3 regions of the Comamonas sp. UBA7528 genome follow, and region 3 is predicted to be linked to each of the others. Evidence: riboswitches for the same ligand, from Rfam matches in the RefSeq annotation. Region 3 holds a riboswitch; each other region holds the start of a gene.
What was found. A riboswitch is a leader RNA that binds a small molecule or an ion and turns the genes downstream of it on or off. The one in region 3 is predicted to bind cobalamin.

Region 1 (5,646 bases), on a different contig from region 3:
GCGCGAAGACCTGCTGGTGGAGGTGCGTCGCCTGGCACGGGAAAAGCGCTTCGACTACCTGGTGATCGAGTCCACGGGCATCTCGGAGCCGCTGCCGGTGGCCGAAACCTTCACCTTCACCGACGAGTCGGGCGCCTGCCTGTCGGACATTGCGGTGCTGGACACCATGGTCACCGTGGTGGACGGCTTCAACTTCCTCAAGGACTACGAATCCCGGGACAGCCTGCGGGGGCGCGGGGAGTCGCTGGGTGAGGGCGATGAGCGCAAGGTGGTGGACCTGCTGGTCGAGCAGGTCGAGTTCTGCGATGTGCTGGTGCTCAACAAGACCGACCTCATCACCCGCGCAGAGCGCCAGCGGCTCATGGCCATCCTGAAGACGCTGAACCCGCGGGCGCGCATTGTGGAGTCCTCCTTCGGCAAAGTGCCGCTGGCGTCCGTGCTGTCCACCAAGCTGTTCAACTTCGACGAGGCGGCCAGGGCCCCGGGCTGGCTGAAAGAGCTGCGTGGCGAACACACCCCGGAAACCCAGGAATACGGCATCGGCAGCTTTGTCTACCGCTCGCGCCGGCCGTTCCACCCGGGGCGCTTTCATGCCCTGGTCGGCTCCGAATGGCCCGGAGTCATCCGCTCCAAAGGCTTTTTCTGGCTGGCCAGCCGCCCCATCTACGCGGGCAACTGGTCGCAGGCCGGGGCCGTGTGCCGCCATGGTCGGGCAGGGCGCTGGTGGGCGTCGGTACCCCGGGAGCAATGGCCGCGCGAGCCCGAGGCGCTGGCCACCATCACCCAGCACTGGGATGACAGCGTGGGCGACGCCCGCCAGGAACTGGTGCTGATCGGCATCGGCATGGACGAGCCGGCGCTGCGCCAGCGGCTGGATGCCTGTCTGTTGACCGACCACGAAATGGGCCTGGCCCCCCGGGCCTGGACCGGCTTCCACGACCCGTTTCCGGCGTGGGACTGAATGCCTGGGCACAGCGGCGCGCAGGTGGGCACCCCGAAGGGATGGCACCGGGTGTGTGGCCAGCCCGGCGCACCGATGCGGCGCATTCCGGTCGTTGCAGCCATGTGTCGTGAGCGATAATTCCTCGCTGCATTGAGATACATTTCAATGCTTGTTTCGAGGTGCTGCGTTGGCCGCAAGGCCACAGCAGTTAAACGGGAAGCAGGTGCGCTCCACAGAGCGCAATGCCTGCGCTGCCCCCGCAACGGTAAGCGAATCACCCTCTGCACACAGGTCAGACCTGAAGCCACTGCGCACTGCGTGGGAAGGCGTGGAGTGGGCCGAAAGTCCCAGGACGGATGTCCCTGGACTTCGGCATTTCGCGAGCCCGGATACCGGCCTTGTCACTTTTTTTGGACGCCGCGGGTGAGCGCGCAGTCCAGGTGGGATGGGTTCGCACGCCGAGCTGTCCTGTCTGCGCATGCCTGCCTGCGGATGTTTTCTTGAATCGGCCTTGCGGGAGAGCAAGGCCATCTGGAGCCGCGCATGCGCACCCCTTCCCGTATTTCCTATGGCCCTTCCTGCGGGCCTGTCGCTTTGCCCTGTGCACCATCGCGTGCACCATCTGGCGCATTCCCCCTTGCCCTGAAGCCCGTGACCGTGGGCGTCGCCCTGTGCTGCGCGCTGTGGGGCGCGCATGCGCAGGGAGTAGAAAACACCGCGGCCTCTGCGGCGACCGCAACCACAACCGCACCGGCTGCGGCGCTGGGCGATGTCTTCGTCACCGCCACGGCCCGGCCCGAGGACCGGGCCCGCATTGCGGCCACCACCCAGGTGATTGACCGCCAGGACATCGAACGCTCCTCGTCCCGCTCCGTCACCGACCTGCTGGCCGAGCATGCGGTGGGCTTTCTCAGCGAATGGACGGCGGCCCAGACCTCGCTGAACCTGCGCGGTGCCGCCACCGACGGCCAGGGGCGCGACTTCAAGGGCCAGGTGCTGGTGCTGCTCAACGGCCGCCGCGCCGGCACAGCCAATCTGTCCAAGCTCAGCCTGACCGATGTGGAACGCATCGAAATCGTGCGCGGCCCTGCCTCGGTGGTGTACGGCAGCCAGAACATGGGCGGGGTGATCAACATCATCCTGCGCACCGGCGCCAGCGGCCCGCTGAACCGGGTCACGGTGACTGGCAGCTCCTGGGGCGGCTGGAGCACCCAGGCCCAGACGGCAGGCGCCAGCGGCATGCTGGACTGGTATGTGGGCCTGAACACCAGCGCCCGGGATGACTACAAGTCCGGCGACGGCGGCACCGTCATGCAGAACACCGGCTGGAAGCGCCGTGGCGCGGTGGCCGCCCTGGGGCTGCAGATAGACAGCCTGAACCGGGTGGAGCTGCAGGCCCGCACCGACGGCATCTACAACGCAGGCTTCCGGGGATCCGGCGCCAACATCTACAGCAAGGATAACCGCGACAACCGCTCGCTGGACCTGACCTACACCGGCGCACTGGCCGACCAGTCCGTCAGCTGGCTGGCGCAGGTCTACCACTTTGTGGACGAGGACGAATTCAACTGGGCCTCCCCCGTAATCAAGAGCGGCACCAGCCCGGTGCCGGGCACGGCGCGCGACTACAACGACCGCAAGCTGGACGCCACCGGCATCCGCCTGCAGCCGCGCTTTCGCCTGTCCGCCGCCAACGACCTGCTGGTGGGCGTGGACTGGGAACGCAGCCATCTGCGTTCGGACCGCTTCCGTGTGGCCATGCCCGGCGGCCCGGCAGGCCAGGTGGCACCGTACGACAACAACCAGACGGAAGAGACCAAGGCGCTGTACCTGGAAGACGCGCACACGCTGCTGGACAACCGGCTGACCTTGCGCGCCGGCCTGCGCAAGACCTGGGGGGAGACCCGCTTCGACCCCACGCCCAATCTGGCGTTTGCCCAGTCCAATGTGCGCAAGTACGACACGCACACCTGGTCCCTGGGTTCGACCTGGAAAGCCACCGACGACTGGAACCTGCGCGCAGGCATCTCCACCGGCTTCCGGGCCCCGACCGCCACCGAACTGGCCGCCGACTTCACCGCCGTGGGCGGCGGGCGCACCTTCGGTAACCCCAATCTGAAGCCCGAGACCAGCCGCCAGATCGAAGTGGGCACCACCTTCACGCAGCCAGGCTGGAAGGTGGATGCCGCGCTGTTCCAGAACATCATCTCCAACCGCATCACCACCGTGTCCCGGGGCCCCAGCACCAACACCTCGGACTATGCCAACAACGCCGCAGAAGTCGTGGCGCGTGGCCTGGAGCTGACCACCAACGTCGACCTCAAGCAGGTGCTGAACCTGGGCCTGCCGGGCCAGTCGCTCAGCGCCTTTGCGGGCGGCTACTACCACTTCGACATGCGCGACAAGGGCGCGGCGGCCACCGCCAACACCGATCGCGTGCAGCGCATGTACCGCTTCCAGGCCTCTGCCGGCATGCGCTACGCCCAGGGCATGGACCGCAATGCCGGCGACTGGAGCATGCAGCTGACCGCGCTGCTGCGCGGACCGATGTGGTACGACACCGAAGAGAACCTGCTGGTGCCGCAGGGCGAACCCAGCAGCACCTATATCCACCGCAAGGGGGCCTTCACGGTGTGGAACCTGCGTGGCGACTACCGGGTGAACCGCAGCGTGAAGCTGTTTGCGGCGGTGAACAATGTCTTCAACCTGAACCGCAGCCCCATCTTCATCGCGCAGGACCGCTCGCCCTGCCTGGCAGATGCGCGCTTCCAGAACGGTGGTTGTGGCACATCCATGCCCGGGCGTGAGCTGATGGTCGGCCTGCAGGCCGACTTCTGAGGCCAGGCCGCATGCACAGGCCCGCCAACCACCCTCCGGAAGCACTCCCGGACGCGCTGTCCCGGCGCGCCGTGCTGCGCCGCTGGGGCGCGGCGGTGGCGGGCGGCTCCCTGCTGCCCGGCCTTGCCGTGCCCACGGTGCTGGCCGGCCCGGTCGGTCCAACCGGGCCTGCGGGGGCAGCAGAGCAGGCCATGCAGCTGGCCTCGGGCATCCACCTGAAGGATGCGCTGGGGCGCGCCGTCTGGCTGCCCCGGCCGCCCCGGCGCATCGTCACCATCTTCTCGTCCAACACCGAACTGGTCGCCTCCCTGGGGCTGGTGGACCGCATCGTCGGTGTCGAGGATTTCACCCGCTACCCGGCCGAGGTGCTGGGCCTGCCCAAGGTCGGCGGCCGGCTGGGCTTTTCCGTGGATGCCGTGGTGGCCCAGCGTCCGGACCTGGTCATCGTGACACCGGCGCGGCAGGCCGCCACCCAGCTGGTCGCGCCCATGGAACGCATAGGAGTGCCCATCATGGTCTTGCTCAGCCGCACCCTGCAGGAGGTGCTGGACAACATCCGCCTGGTCAGCCAGGCCTGTGGGGAGCCCGAACGCGGGGACGCGCTGGCCGGCACCCTGCATGCGCGGCTGCAGGCGGTGGATGCCTCCGTGGCAGGCCGTCCGCACCTGCGGGCGCTGATGGTCACCGGGCGGGCCGGCAACGGCATGCTGCTGCTGGCCCGCCCGGGCACCTACACCGGTGAAGCCATGGTGCGCGCCGGCTGCCAGCACGCACTGCCCGCGCTGGGTGTGCTGGCCCAGGTGTCGCCCGAGGCCGTGCTGGCCGCCGACCCCGATGTGCTGCTGTTCGCCGGCAACCAGGCGGGGCTGGACGATCTGCTGCGCCAGCCGGGCTGGCGCGACATGCGGGCCCTGCGCCAGCGCCACTGCTGGACCGTGTCCCGCTCCGAATTTCTGATCCCCGGGCCGCGCACCTTCGACGGCATCGAATCGCTGGCCCGGCAACTGCACCCGATATGACTTCAAGCAAAACATGGTGGGCCGCGCTGCTGGTGCTGGCCCTGTGCCTGCTGGGGGCGGCCTGCGCCGGCCACCAGTGGGCCAGCGTGCCGGAGCTGTGGCGTGCGCTGAGCGGCGACGATTCCCTGCACAGCCGCCTGCTGCTGCAGTGGCGCCTTCCGCGCGTGGCGGCGGCGGCCTGCGTGGGCGCGCTGCTGGGCCTGTCGGGGGCCATCTTTCAAGGCGTGTTCCGCAACCCGCTGGCCGAACCCTATCTGCTGGGCGCGTCCGGCGGCGCAGCCCTGGGCGCCACGGTGGCCTTGCTGGTGCCGCTGGGCCTGCCCCAGGGCGTGGTGCTGCCGGTGCTGGCCTTTGCGGGTGCCTGGGGTTCCACCTTGCTGGTGCTGGCCGTGGCCCGGGCAGCGGGCGCACTGGATGCGGCCGGTCTGCTGCTGGCAGGTGTGGCGCTGGCCGCCATGCTGGGCGCGCTGCGCTCCTTCCTGATGCTGGCCCTGTCCGATGAAACCGTCAGCCTGCAGGTGGTGATGAGCTGGGTGCTGGGCGGCATCCAGACCCCATCGTGGAACGGCCTGCTGGTGCTGGCCGCCATCACCCTGGGCTGTGTGGTCGCCACGCGCCCGCTGGCCCATGGCCTGGACCTGCTGGGCCTGGGCGATGCGGTGGCCAAGGGCTTTGGCCTGAATCCGGCGCGCTTCATTCCCCTGGCCGTGCTGGTGGGCTCCTTGGTGGTGGCCGCCGCCGTCGCCTACGGCGGGCTGGTGGCCTTTGTCGGGCTGGCCGCGCCGCACATTGCACGCTGGATGGTGGGGCCCATGCACCGGGTGGTGCTGCCTGCCAGCGCCCTGG
Region 2 (5,646 bases), on a different contig from region 3:
TACATGGTGGCCCACGGCATCCAGCAGCCCTGCGGGCAAAGCGGCGCTGTCAGCGCCTTTCCGCAGGCCGCCGGCACCGCCGCGGCGCTCAACGGCTGCGCCATGACCCTGACGGCCTTTGCCATGGGGGCCTGGCTGGGCCAGCACCTGGACGGTACGGTGTACCCTCTGGTCTTCGGCACGGCCTTCTGGGCGGCCTGGACGGCTCTGGCCTCCTGGGTGCTGGTGCGCCGCTGGGGCGTGGCCCCGGCCGCCTAGCCGTCTGCCCTTTTTCCTGCCCCGCTTTTGATCTGTTTTCTGTGACCGAGACCGCTTCCGCCTCTTCCCTGCCCTGCATCGCGATTGCAGGGCCCACCGCTTCCGGCAAAACCGCTGCCGCGCTGGCGCTGTCCGCCGTGCTGCAGCAGCGTGGCCTGACCGCTGAAATCGTCAGCGTCGATTCCGCGCTGGTCTACCGGGGCATGGACATTGGCACGGCCAAGCCCACACCGGCCGAGCTGGCCGCCGTGCCCCACCACCTGATCGACATCCTGGAGCCCACGCAAAGCTATTCCGCTGCGGAGTTCGTGCGCGACACCGAACGCCTGGTGGCCGAGATCCGCGCCCGCGGCGCCGTGCCGCTGCTGGTGGGCGGCACCATGCTGTACTTCAAGGCCCTGTTTGAAGGGCTGGACGAGATGCCCCCCGCCGACCCGGAAGTGCGCGCCGCGCTGGACGCCCAGGCCGCCGAGATCGGCTGGCCCGCCATGCACGCCCAACTGGCCCAGGTGGACCCGGTCACCGCCGCACGCCTGGCACCCGGCGACAGCCAGCGCATCCAGCGCGCACTGGAGGTGTGGAAGATCTCCGGCCAGCCGCTGTCCAGCTTCCACACCGCGAAGGACGCATCGGCGCCGCGCTTTGATGCCACGCTGTTTTCGCTGGAACCGACCGACCGGGCCTGGCTGCACCAGCGCATTGCCCAGCGCTTCGAGCAGATGCTGGAGCACGGCCTGGTGGACGAAGTGCGCGCCCTGCGCGCGCGTCCCGATCTGCACCTGGACCTGCCCAGCATGCGCTGTGTGGGCTACCGTCAGGTGTGGGAGGAACTGGACTGGCAGGAGCGCCGCGACAAGCCCGCGCTGAACATGCACCTGGTCCGCGAAAAAGGGATTGCCGCCACGCGCCAGCTGGCCAAGCGCCAGATCACCTGGCTGCGCAGCATGCCCCAGCGCCACCCCATCGACTGCCAGGCCCCCGACGCCATCGTGCAGCTGGTGCAGGCCGCCTGGGGTGTGGTGCAGTCCGGCTTGCCCAAATAAGCCCCCTCCCAACCCGCCCTTTCCTGCCGTTGACCATCTCCACCATGTCCTTGCCAACTGCCAGCACACCGCCCGCCAACGTTCAGGTCGTGGACCTGGCCAAACGCTATGGCACAGGGGCCGATGCGGCCACGGTGTTCGAGCACGTCAACCTGGAAGTGGCGGCGGGCGAGTTTGTCGCCATCGTCGGCGATTCGGGCGTAGGCAAGTCCACGCTGCTCAACTGCCTGGCCGGGCTGGACCGCTGGGACCAGGGCCAGGTGCTGCACCAGGGGCAGGACATCGGCCGGCTGGACGAGGCCGGCCTGGCCGTCTGGCGCCGCGCTCATGTGGGCTTTGTTTTTCAGGCCTTTCACGTGCTGCCGCATCTGAGCGTGGCGCAGAACGTGGCCCTGCCGCTGATGCTGCTGGCGCGCGGCACCCCGGCCGAGCAGGACACCCGCGTGCAGGCCATGCTGGCGGCCGTGGGCCTGGGCGAAATGGGACAGCGCCTGCCGCAGCAGCTCAGCGGCGGCCAGCTGCAGCGGGTGGCCATTGCCCGCGCCCTGGTGCACCGCCCGGCCCTGCTGCTGGCCGACGAGCCCACCGGCAATCTGGACCCGGACACAGCCGCCCGCACCATGGACCTGCTGGTGGCCCAGACCCGCGAAGCCGGCGCTAGCCTGGTGCTGGTCACCCATTCCCCGGACGCTGCGGCCCGCGCCGACCGGGTGCTGCGGCTGACGGCCCGGGGCATTGCGGCGGCCTGAACAGGGCCGGACCGCGGGGCCGTGCTAGCGGCGTGGCCTCAGCGCGGCGTCCACTTCAAGGTCACAAAACCGGCGCGGCCGCGCTGGTTGTAGCCGTAGGCGGTTTCATAGACCTTGTCGGTCAGATTGGCCACACGGGCCTGCACCGCCCAATCCTTGGCAAACTGGTATTCGGCGTGCAGGTCCACGGTGGTGTAGCCACCCAGATCCACGGTGCCCTGCTTGTCGGTGCGCTTGCCGGCATACAGCGCGCTGGTGCCGAACTTCCAGGCACCGATGTGCTTGTCCACCGACAGCGTGGCCTGGTGCTCGGGCAAACGGTCCGTCAGGCGCTGGCCCTTGCCATCGACCGCATCCAGGTGCTCGTAGCGGGCAGACAGGTCCCAGCCCTGCCACTGGGTGCGGTAGCCCAGCGACCAGCCCTTCAGGCGTGCGCTGTCGATATTGAAAGGGAACCACATGCCGGAGCCGTCGTCGGCCCAGGAGATCAGGTTCTTGACCTTATTGTCGAAGCCCGTCAGCTTGAACTCGTGGCCGCCCACGCTCCAATCCAACCCGATTTCGTTGCCCTTGGAGCTTTCGGGCTGCAGGTTGGGGTTGCCGGACATGGGGTAGTACAGGTCGTTGAAGGTGGGCGCCTTCATGCTGCTGGCCCGTGCCACGCGCGCGCGCAGACCGGACAGGACTTCGTAGCCGTAGCCAATGCCCCAGGTGTTGTAGCCGCCGAACTGGGAGTTGTCGTCACGGCGCAAGTTGAGCTGCCAGGAATGCGCAGCGTGGCTGCCGTTCAGGCCGGCATAGGCGGCATTGGTTGAGCGGTCCTTGTGGTCGTAGCGCTCGGACGAGGCAATCTGCTGCTCCAGACGCTCCAGGCCGGCCACCACCATGCCCACCGGGGTCTTGATCTCGTTGCCCCATTTGTATTCGGTCTGCTCGGTCTGGAACAGGTCCTGGTAACGGTCGGTGCGACCCTCCAGGCGGTGGTGGGAACGCTGCTTGTCATTGGAACGTGACACGCTCAGGGTGCTGTTCCAGTTGGCAGAGAGCCTGCCCGACAGCTTGAGCTGGCTGGTGGCTGCACGGAATTCGTTGTACGAACCGTTCACCAGCGGCATGCTCCAGTCGGGCATGAAGATGTAGTCCTGGTCAAATTCGGAATAGCTGTCCGCCCGCATCAGATTGGCATCCAGGCGCCAGTCGGCATTGAAGGCATAACCCAGCGCCGCCGTGACCGAGGTCTGGTTGAACTTGTCGGCATCGGAGCGGAACTCGGCGCTCTTGCGGTTGGTGGCCGAGAAGCCGGGATCGATGACGCGCGCCATGTTCAGGCTGTAGTTCCAGCCGGACTGCTCGCCCGCAAAACCGCCATCGGCCTTCTTGTAGCCTGCGCGGCCCCAGGTGAGCGCGGCATGGGGCACAAATGCCTGCTTCACGCCCTTGCCCTGCTTGGTGAAGATCTGGATCACCCCGCCAATGGCATCGCTGCCATACAGGGCCGATGCCGGGCCGTGCACCACCTCGATGCGCTCGATGGCTTCCAGCGGCAGCGACTCTAGCGTGGGCGTGCCCAGGGTGGCCGAACCGAAGCGCACCCCGTCCACCAGCAGGACCACCTGCTTGCTGCCACGGATGTAGACGCTTTGCGTGTTGCCGCGGCCACCGTTGCTGGACATCTGCACGCCGGCAAAGCGTTGCAGCACTTCCGCCAGCGAGCGACCTGCCGAGTTGCTGATCTGCGCTTCGGTGATCACGCGCACATCGGCCAGGGTTTCGTCCAGCGGCGTTTCAGAGCGGGTCGCGGTCACCACCGTGGTGGACAGGGGCACGCTCTGCGCCGCAGCATGCTGGGCCAGGCAGGCCGCTGCCAGGGCCACGGCCGCCAGAGGAAAGCGCACGGAAGCGCGCTGGCCTTCCGCAGGGAATGGTTGGAAATTTCGCATGGATGCACACATGGTTGGCACTGGCGTCCCCGCCCGTGCTTCACACAACCAGCAACCCGGGTCTGCATGCACAGCGGCACGCCAGCGGATGCTGGACCTGTTTTGGCCGGTATCCAGACTGGCGCACGGCTTACCAAGCCTTCCCAGAGCGCATGGCTCCAGTGGCAAGAGATGGCAAGCGGGTCCTGCGGGACCTGTGCGCTCACTGTTGCGGGGGCAGTACATGCTGTGCCAGCGCGGGCGCCGGCGTCCATGTTTCCCGTTTAACCGCAGCGCCAGAACAGCGCTGCAAGCACCAAAACCCCGCATTGTAGGCAGCAGGCTGACACGGGGCTTGTAGGATGGCGAATGCCCTGCCCATGCAACCCTGGGCCGCGCAGGCGTGCCCACCCGCCCTGGGGGCGGTGCACACCGCTGTTTTGCCCTGGAACCTCCGTGCCTGCCTCACCCTCTCTCACCGCTTCTCCGCTGCCGCGCCTGCTGGCCAGTTTTTCGCTGCAGGAGTACCGGCGCCAGCCCTGGCGCAGCCTGACCGCCCTGCTGGCCATTGCGCTGGGCGTGGCCCTGGGTTTTGCGGTGCATGTGATCAACCAGTCGGCGCTGGATGAGTTTTCCCGCGCGGTGCGCAGCGTCAACGGCCAGCCGGATCTGGAATTCCGTGGCATGCGCGCCAGCCTGCCCCAGGCCATTTACCCACTGATTGCGCTGCGGCCCGAGGTGCAGCATGCCGCGCCGTGGATCGAGGGCACGGTGCAGGTCGACAGCCCGCCCTCCACGGCCGTGGCTGGCGATCACGCGCCCCACGCCCCCCCGGAACCGCTGTCGCTGCGCCTGCTGGGCGGCGATGCCTTGCAGTCGGCCCCGCTGGCCCCTGCGCTGCAGCCCCGGCTGTTTGCCGGCCAGGACCGGTTGCAGCTGTTCGCGCCCGACGCGGTGTTTCTGAACCCGGCGGCACTGCAGGCCCTGGGCCTGGACGAAGCCAGCGCCCCCGGTGCCCGGCTGCCGGTGCGCGTGCACACCCTTGCCGTGACGCTGCGCGTGGCCGGCACGGTGGCAGCCGGCGGCGCCCCGCTGGCGGTGATGGACATTGGCGCCGCCCAGGACCTGCTGGGCCAGGACGGCCAGATCCAGCGCGTGGATGTGCTGCTGCGCAGCGGCTCCGACCGCAGCGCCTTCACCGCTGCGCTGCGTGCCCTGCCCGGCTGGCCGGCCCAGGTGCTGGTGCAGCAGCCGGGCGGTGAACAGCAGCGTGCGGCCGAGATGTCGCGCGCCTACCGCGTCAACCTGACCGTGCTGGCCCTGGTGGCGCTGTTCACCGGGGCGTTTCTGGTGTTTTCGGTGCTGGCGCTGAGCGTGGCGCGGCGCGCACCGCAGCTGGCGCTGCTGGCCGTGCTGGGGCTCACGCCCGCACAGCGCATGCGCCTGGTGCTGTGGGAAGCTGCCCTGCTGGGCGTTGCCGGCAGCGCGGCCGGCATTGCGCTGGGCACCGGACTGGCCTGGCTGGCCCTGCGCATGCTGGGCGGGGACCTGGGCGGCGGCTATTTTGCCGGCGGCCAGCCCCCGCTGCTCTGGAGCGCGCCGGCCGCCGCCACCTTCTTTGCCCTGGGCCTGGCCGCCACCGTGGCCGGCGCCTGGTGGCCGGCACGCACCGCGCGG
Region 3 (5,646 bases):
GATCTGGTGATGCTGCGCGCGGCACGGGCCCATGCGGCGCTGCACGGCCGCAGTGCTGTCACGCCGGCAGATGTGCAAGCGGTGGCGGAACTGGCGCTGGCCCACCGGCGTACCCAGGCAGCGCCACCTGCATCGCCCCCATCGGGCGAGCCGGCGCAGCCACCGGCCTCCGAAGAACAGGCGCAGGCGCCGCCTCCGTCACCGGCGCCTGCCTCGCAGGCAGCCGGCGGTGCTCCGTCCGGCCAGTCCGGCAACGGGGCGGCACCATCGGCGGATCCGTCGCCGGACAATGGCACCCCGGCCGATGCCTGGGGCGCCATGCCGCCCCCCCAACTGGTGGCGATGAAGACGGTCAAGGCGCTGAAGCCTTTGCCGCCAAAAAAAGCCTGACGCGCTCCGCGGTGGCGGGACTGGCCGGAAAGGCCAAGGCGGGGCGCGGTGGCAATACCTCTCGCAAGGGGCGGCTGAACGGGGCGGCCGGGCGGCGTCTGGACTGGGTGTCCACGCTGGCCTCCAAGGGGGCCGGGACACTGCAGCCCGAGCACCTGCGCTTTCGCCGCCGGCCCGTGGGGAGCAAGACTTTGCACCTGGTATTGCTGGATCTGTCGGCGTCCATGCTGCGCGGGGAAAAGCTGGCCTGGGCCAAAGGGTGCTTGCTGGCCCTGACCGAACGGTTCTACCGCGATCGCGACGATATGGCGGTGATCGGCTTTGCGGGCGAACAGGCACGGTGGCTGCAGCCGCCGGCGAAAGCCAGAGCCTTCAATGCCGACTGGATTGCACCCTTGCGCGGCGGTGGTGGAACGCCGATCCAGCCTGCCGTCGATGCCGTGGAGGGCGCGCTGCGACGCTGCCCGCCCGGTACCCGGGCCACGGTCTGGCTGCTGACGGATGGGCGGTTTGACCCGCTGCCGGTGCGCCCCGAGGGGGTGGACCGTTGCTGCATCATCGACTTTGAAAATGATGCGGTGGCGCTGCGGCGTTGCCAGCGGCTGGCGGCGATGTGGCGCGGGGAGTGGGTACGAGCGGAGCTTTTTGCCAGCGCCGGCTGAGCGCCGCAGGCACTGGTGGTGGGCGCGGCAGTCCGTGGCCGTCGGAAAAAAGCGGTGATTTGCTGCGTTGCATCAGCGACGGCCGATACTGGGGTGGAGTTTTCAGGAGGGTGGCAGATATCGCGTAAAATCTGCGCTGATCCCAGGTGTTTCGCCGCGCACTGCGCGCAAGGAAATGAAACGAGAAGCAGGTGCGTGGTTCGCCACCATTCCTGCACTGCACCCGCAACGGTAATCAGAGAAATGGGGACGCCCGTCATTGCTTGCTGCAATGACAGCCACTGCGCAAGCGGGAAGGCGCGTCCAGCTGTCAACCCCCATGGGTTGAGCTCTGTAAGTCCGGAGACCGGCCTGGCGTGAACAAGGCGCAGCGGGAGTGCATGTGGCTTGATGGGCTCGCACATCCGCGCTGCCAATCACCTCCATCTTCCATCCCCTCTGCAGATTTCAATCGTCCGGCCCGGGTATCGGCCTGACCGACTGCGGATACAGCATGGCGCGAGAGCTTCTGGGTGTGACGGTGCAGGCAGCGGCTCTGGATGGGGGCGCTACGCACCATGGCTGATTCCATCAAGGTTCAGGGATGGTGCCCCACGGCATGGAAGCCCATGCGGTCGGAAGACGGTTGGATTGTCCGGGTTCGCCCGGTCTGCGCCTCCATCAGCGCGGCGCAGTGGGCCGCGCTGGCGGCTTGGGCGTTGTCCCTGGCGCATCCCCAGATCGAGCTGACCCGGCTGGGCAATGTGCAGCTGCGCGGGGTGGCGGATGCGGACCTGCCTGCGCTGCTGGCGCAGCTGGTCGCGGCCCGGCTGATTCCGGCGGATGCGGATGCCGATCTGGCGCCCCCCGTGCATTGCACCCCTTTTTACGAGACCCATGACCGGACCCACCAGCTCGCCATGCTATTGGGCCGTGCGGTGGTGGAGCGCTTGTGCCCCAGTGTGCTGGAGCGCCAGGGCATGGCCGCGCTGCCCAGCAAGTTCGGCTTGCTGGTGGACGATGCGGCGCGCAGCCTGTGCGGTGTGGCCTCCGATCTGCGGGTCTGGGCGGATGCCGGCGGCGGCTATGGCCTGGCATTGGGCGATGCCGCCGACTGGTACCGCTTTGGCGATGTGCAGCAGCTTGTCGATGCCGCGATCCACATGGCCACCTGGTTCGCCCGTGCGCGGATGGCGGTTTCCGGTAAACCGCCCACCCGGCTGCCGGCGCTGCTGTCGTCTTTGCCGCTGGATACGCTCTTGCAGGATGCAGTGCGCCAGGGCGCGCAGCCGCCCGCCCCAGCGCCGGTGCTGCCGGGCCCACTGGCACAAGGTTGGGTGCTGGGGGTGCCGCTGGGGCGCATCGATGCCCTGGCGATGCAGGCACTGGCGGCCAGCCTGGCGGCCGACACGGAAATCCGCGTCACGCCCTGGCGTTCGCTGCTGCTGATGTCGGCGGACGCGCCGTCGTGCATTGCCCGTCTGGATGCACAGCACTGGATGACCGATGCCGCGGATGCCCGCCTGCGGGTGTCGGCCTGCACCGGAAGCCCGCGCTGTGCGCAGGCCCATGTGCCGGCACAGGACATGGCGCTGCAGTTGGCGTCCCACGTGCCCGAGCGCGGGCATCTGCACGTCAGCGGCTGCGCCAAGTTCTGCGCGCTGTCGTCCGATGCCACCTCACTGATTTTTGCCAGCCCGTCCGCAACGGACGGGGTCTGGCTCCATGCCGGTTCTGCCGGGCAGCCTGACCGTCCCAGGGGCCAGTTCCCTTACCGGGCCGGGTCGGCACTGCCTGCAGAACTCCACACACTACTTCATGACCTACCACTATGAAATGCACGGTGAAGAGATTTACCGGCAATCGTTTCGCATCATCCGCAGCGAGGCCGATCTGGCCCGCTTCACGCCCCTGGAGGAGCGGGTGGCCTGCCGCATGATCCATGCCGCAGGCATGGTGAGCCTGGCCCAGGACATCCATTTCTCCGCAGATTTTGCGCAGGCCGCAGAAGCGGCACTTCAGCGCGGTGCCCCCATCCTGTGCGATGCGCGCATGGTCAGCGAAGGCATCACGCGCAAGCGCCTGCCTGCCGACAATGCCATCATCTGCACCTTGCAGGATGCCCGCACGCCCGGGCTGGCCCAGGCCATGGGCAATACCCGCAGTGCCGCCGCGCTGGAGCTGTGGCGCGAACACCTGGACGGCGCGGTGGTGGCCATCGGCAATGCGCCGACCGCGCTGTTCCACCTGCTGAACATGCTGGAGGACCCGGCATGCCCGCGTCCGGCAGCCATCATCGGCTGCCCCGTGGGCTTTGTGGGTGCTGCCGAGTCCAAGGATGCACTGCGCGCATGGGGACAGATTCCTTTCGCCATTGTGCAGGGGCGTCTGGGCGGTTCTGCCATCACGGTGGCTGCCGTCAACGCGCTGGCGACGGCGGTGGAGTGAAGCACGTGATGAACAGCGGCAAAATTATCTGCGTGGGCCTGGGCCCCGGTGATCCGGACATGATGAGCGTAAAGGCGGACCGTCTGCTGCGCAATGCGCGCCATGTCGCCTATTTCCGCAAGCGGGGCCACCCGGGCAAGGCCCGGCAGCTGGTCAACGGCATGCTGCATGCCGAGGTCACGGAGTACCCGATGGAGTACCCGCTGACCACCGAGATCCCGCACGACGACCCGCGCTATATCGCGCAGCTGTCGGATTTCTATCTGGGCTGGCAAGCGCGCCTGACCGAGCTGGCGCGCGGCGAGGATGTGATCGTGCTGTGCGAGGGCGATCCGTTTTTCTACGGCTCCTTCATGCACCTGTATGTGCGCTTGCAGCAGGAAGGCGTGGTGCCGGTCGAGGTGCTGCCCGGCATCCCCGGCATGGTGGGCTGTTGGCATGCCACGGGCATGCCCATGACCTGGGGCGACGATGTGATGAGCGTGCTGCCGGCCACCTTGCCCGATGAGCCGCTGCGCGCCCACATGGCCCGCTCGGATGCGCTGGTGATCATGAAGGTCGGCCGCCATCTGAACCGCATCCGTTCGCTGTTGACGGAGCAGGGCAAGCTGGACCAGGCGTGGCTGGTGATCAACGGAACCATGAGCGACGAGCAGGTGATGCCGCTGCGCGATGCGCCGGAGCGCTGCCCGTACTTTGCGATTGTGATCGTGCACGGCAATGGCCGCCGCCCCGCCAATGACATGTGAGCGCAGCCGCATGGAGATGGAAGCCACACAGAATGCGGGCAAGGGCGCCGGCACGGGGCAGTTGTGCGTGCTGGGCCTGGGGCCCGGCGATGCGGCGCTGCTGACGGAGCAGGCCCGGCAGTCGATTGCCGGTGCGAGCGATGCTTTTGGCTATTTCCCTTATGTGGAGCGGCTGAGCGGGCTGGAGCATGTGCGCCTGCATGCCAGCGACAACCGCGAAGAACTGGACCGCGCCCGCCAGGCGCTGAATGTGGCGGCCGAGGGCAGGAAGGTGCTGATGCTCTCGTCCGGCGACCCCGGCGTGTTTGCCATGGCCAGCGCCGTGTTCGAGGTGCTGGAAGGCGCCAGCCCCGAGGAGCAGCTGCGCTGGGAGGCCGTGGAGGTGGACGTGCAGCCCGGCATCACGGCCATGCTGGCGGCGGCCGCGAGATTGGGTGCTCCGCTGGGCCATGATTTCTGCACCATCAATCTGTCGGACAACCTCAAGCCAGCCGAAGTGATCGAGCGCCGGATCCGGCTGGCGGCACAGGCCGACTTTGCCATGGCGTTCTACAACCCCTGTTCCAAGTCGCGGCCCCAGGGCTTTGTGCGCGCTTTGAAGGTTTTGACCGCGCACTGCGAGCCCGAGCGCCTGATCTGCTTTGCGCGCAATGTCAGCCGGCCAGACGAGACCCTGCGGGTGTGCCAGTTGCAGCAGGTGACGCCGGACATGGCGGATATGCGCACGGTCGTCATCGTGGGCAACAGCCTGACTCGCCAGGTGGGTCGGCATGTTTACACGCCGCGCAGCTATGGAGCGCCGGCGCATGGCTGAAGGCGGCGCCCGCCGCTCAGCGCTGGCCGGCCAGCCAGTCCATGGCCTGCTGCGGCGTCTGGCACTGCGTGCGAGCGGGCAGCAGCGGGCGGTCCACCATGACCACGGGGATCTGCAGCGCCCGGGCGGCTTCGATCTTGGCGTAGGTATCAGCGCCGCCGGCGTTCTTGCTGACGATGCAGTCGACGGCATGGCGCTGGAGCAGGGCGATTTCGTCGGCCAGCGCAAACGGGCCGCGCGCCACCACCAGGTCGTAACTGGCGGCGGGCAGGGGCAGGGCCTCCTCTGGGCGGTCGACCACCCGCAGCACAAAGCGGTGCGTGTTGGCCTGGCCGGCAAAAGCGGCGAGCTGCTTGCGGCCGATGGCCAGAAACACATTGCGGCACTGCGGTGGCAGTGCCTGGGCCGCTGCCGCCATGTCGGCCACCGGCGTCCAGCGGTCCTGGGGCTGGGCGGACCAGGCGAGGCGCTCCATCGACAGCAGGGGAACGCCTGCCGCCGTGCAGGCTGCCAGGGCGTTGCGGCTCATCTGCGCGGCAAACGGGTGGGTGGCATCGATCACATGGCTGATGCGGTGCTGCTGCAGATAGTCCACCAGGCCCTG

Region 1: another riboswitch for cobalamin. It lies ahead of B3349_RS15570 (TonB-dependent receptor); the one in region 3 lies ahead of B3349_RS11640 (ferredoxin-like domain-containing protein).
Region 2: another riboswitch for cobalamin. It lies ahead of B3349_RS18020 (TonB-dependent receptor domain-containing protein); the one in region 3 lies ahead of B3349_RS11640 (ferredoxin-like domain-containing protein).

Annotation. Positions count from the first base shown of each region.
Region 1 is NZ_DLMU01000013.1:20,011-25,656, reverse strand. Features, by position in the region: gene zigA (zinc metallochaperone GTPase ZigA) at 1-961, shown strand, start outside; cobalamin riboswitch at 1,104-1,358, shown strand; gene B3349_RS15570 (TonB-dependent receptor) at 1,595-3,781, shown strand; gene B3349_RS15565 (ABC transporter substrate-binding protein) at 3,793-4,800, shown strand; gene B3349_RS15560 (FecCD family ABC transporter permease) at 4,797-5,646, shown strand, end outside.
Region 2 is NZ_DLMU01000014.1:518,424-524,069, reverse strand. Features, by position in the region: gene B3349_RS18035 (multidrug effflux MFS transporter) at 1-258, shown strand, start outside; gene miaA (tRNA (adenosine(37)-N6)-dimethylallyltransferase MiaA) at 300-1,301, shown strand; gene B3349_RS18025 (ABC transporter ATP-binding protein) at 1,346-2,050, shown strand; gene B3349_RS18020 (TonB-dependent receptor domain-containing protein) at 2,089-3,990, opposite strand; cobalamin riboswitch at 4,078-4,305, opposite strand; gene B3349_RS18015 (FtsX-like permease family protein) at 4,459-5,646, shown strand, end outside.
Region 3 is NZ_DLMU01000009.1:98,659-104,304, reverse strand. Features, by position in the region: gene B3349_RS11650 (magnesium chelatase ATPase subunit I) at 1-390, shown strand, start outside; gene B3349_RS11645 (vWA domain-containing protein) at 402-1,052, shown strand; cobalamin riboswitch at 1,180-1,421, shown strand; gene B3349_RS11640 (ferredoxin-like domain-containing protein) at 1,610-2,866, shown strand; gene B3349_RS11635 (precorrin-8X methylmutase) at 2,850-3,479, shown strand; gene cobI (precorrin-2 C(20)-methyltransferase) at 3,488-4,228, shown strand; gene cobJ (precorrin-3B C(17)-methyltransferase) at 4,239-5,042, shown strand; gene B3349_RS11620 (cobalt-precorrin-6A reductase) at 5,059-5,646, opposite strand, start outside.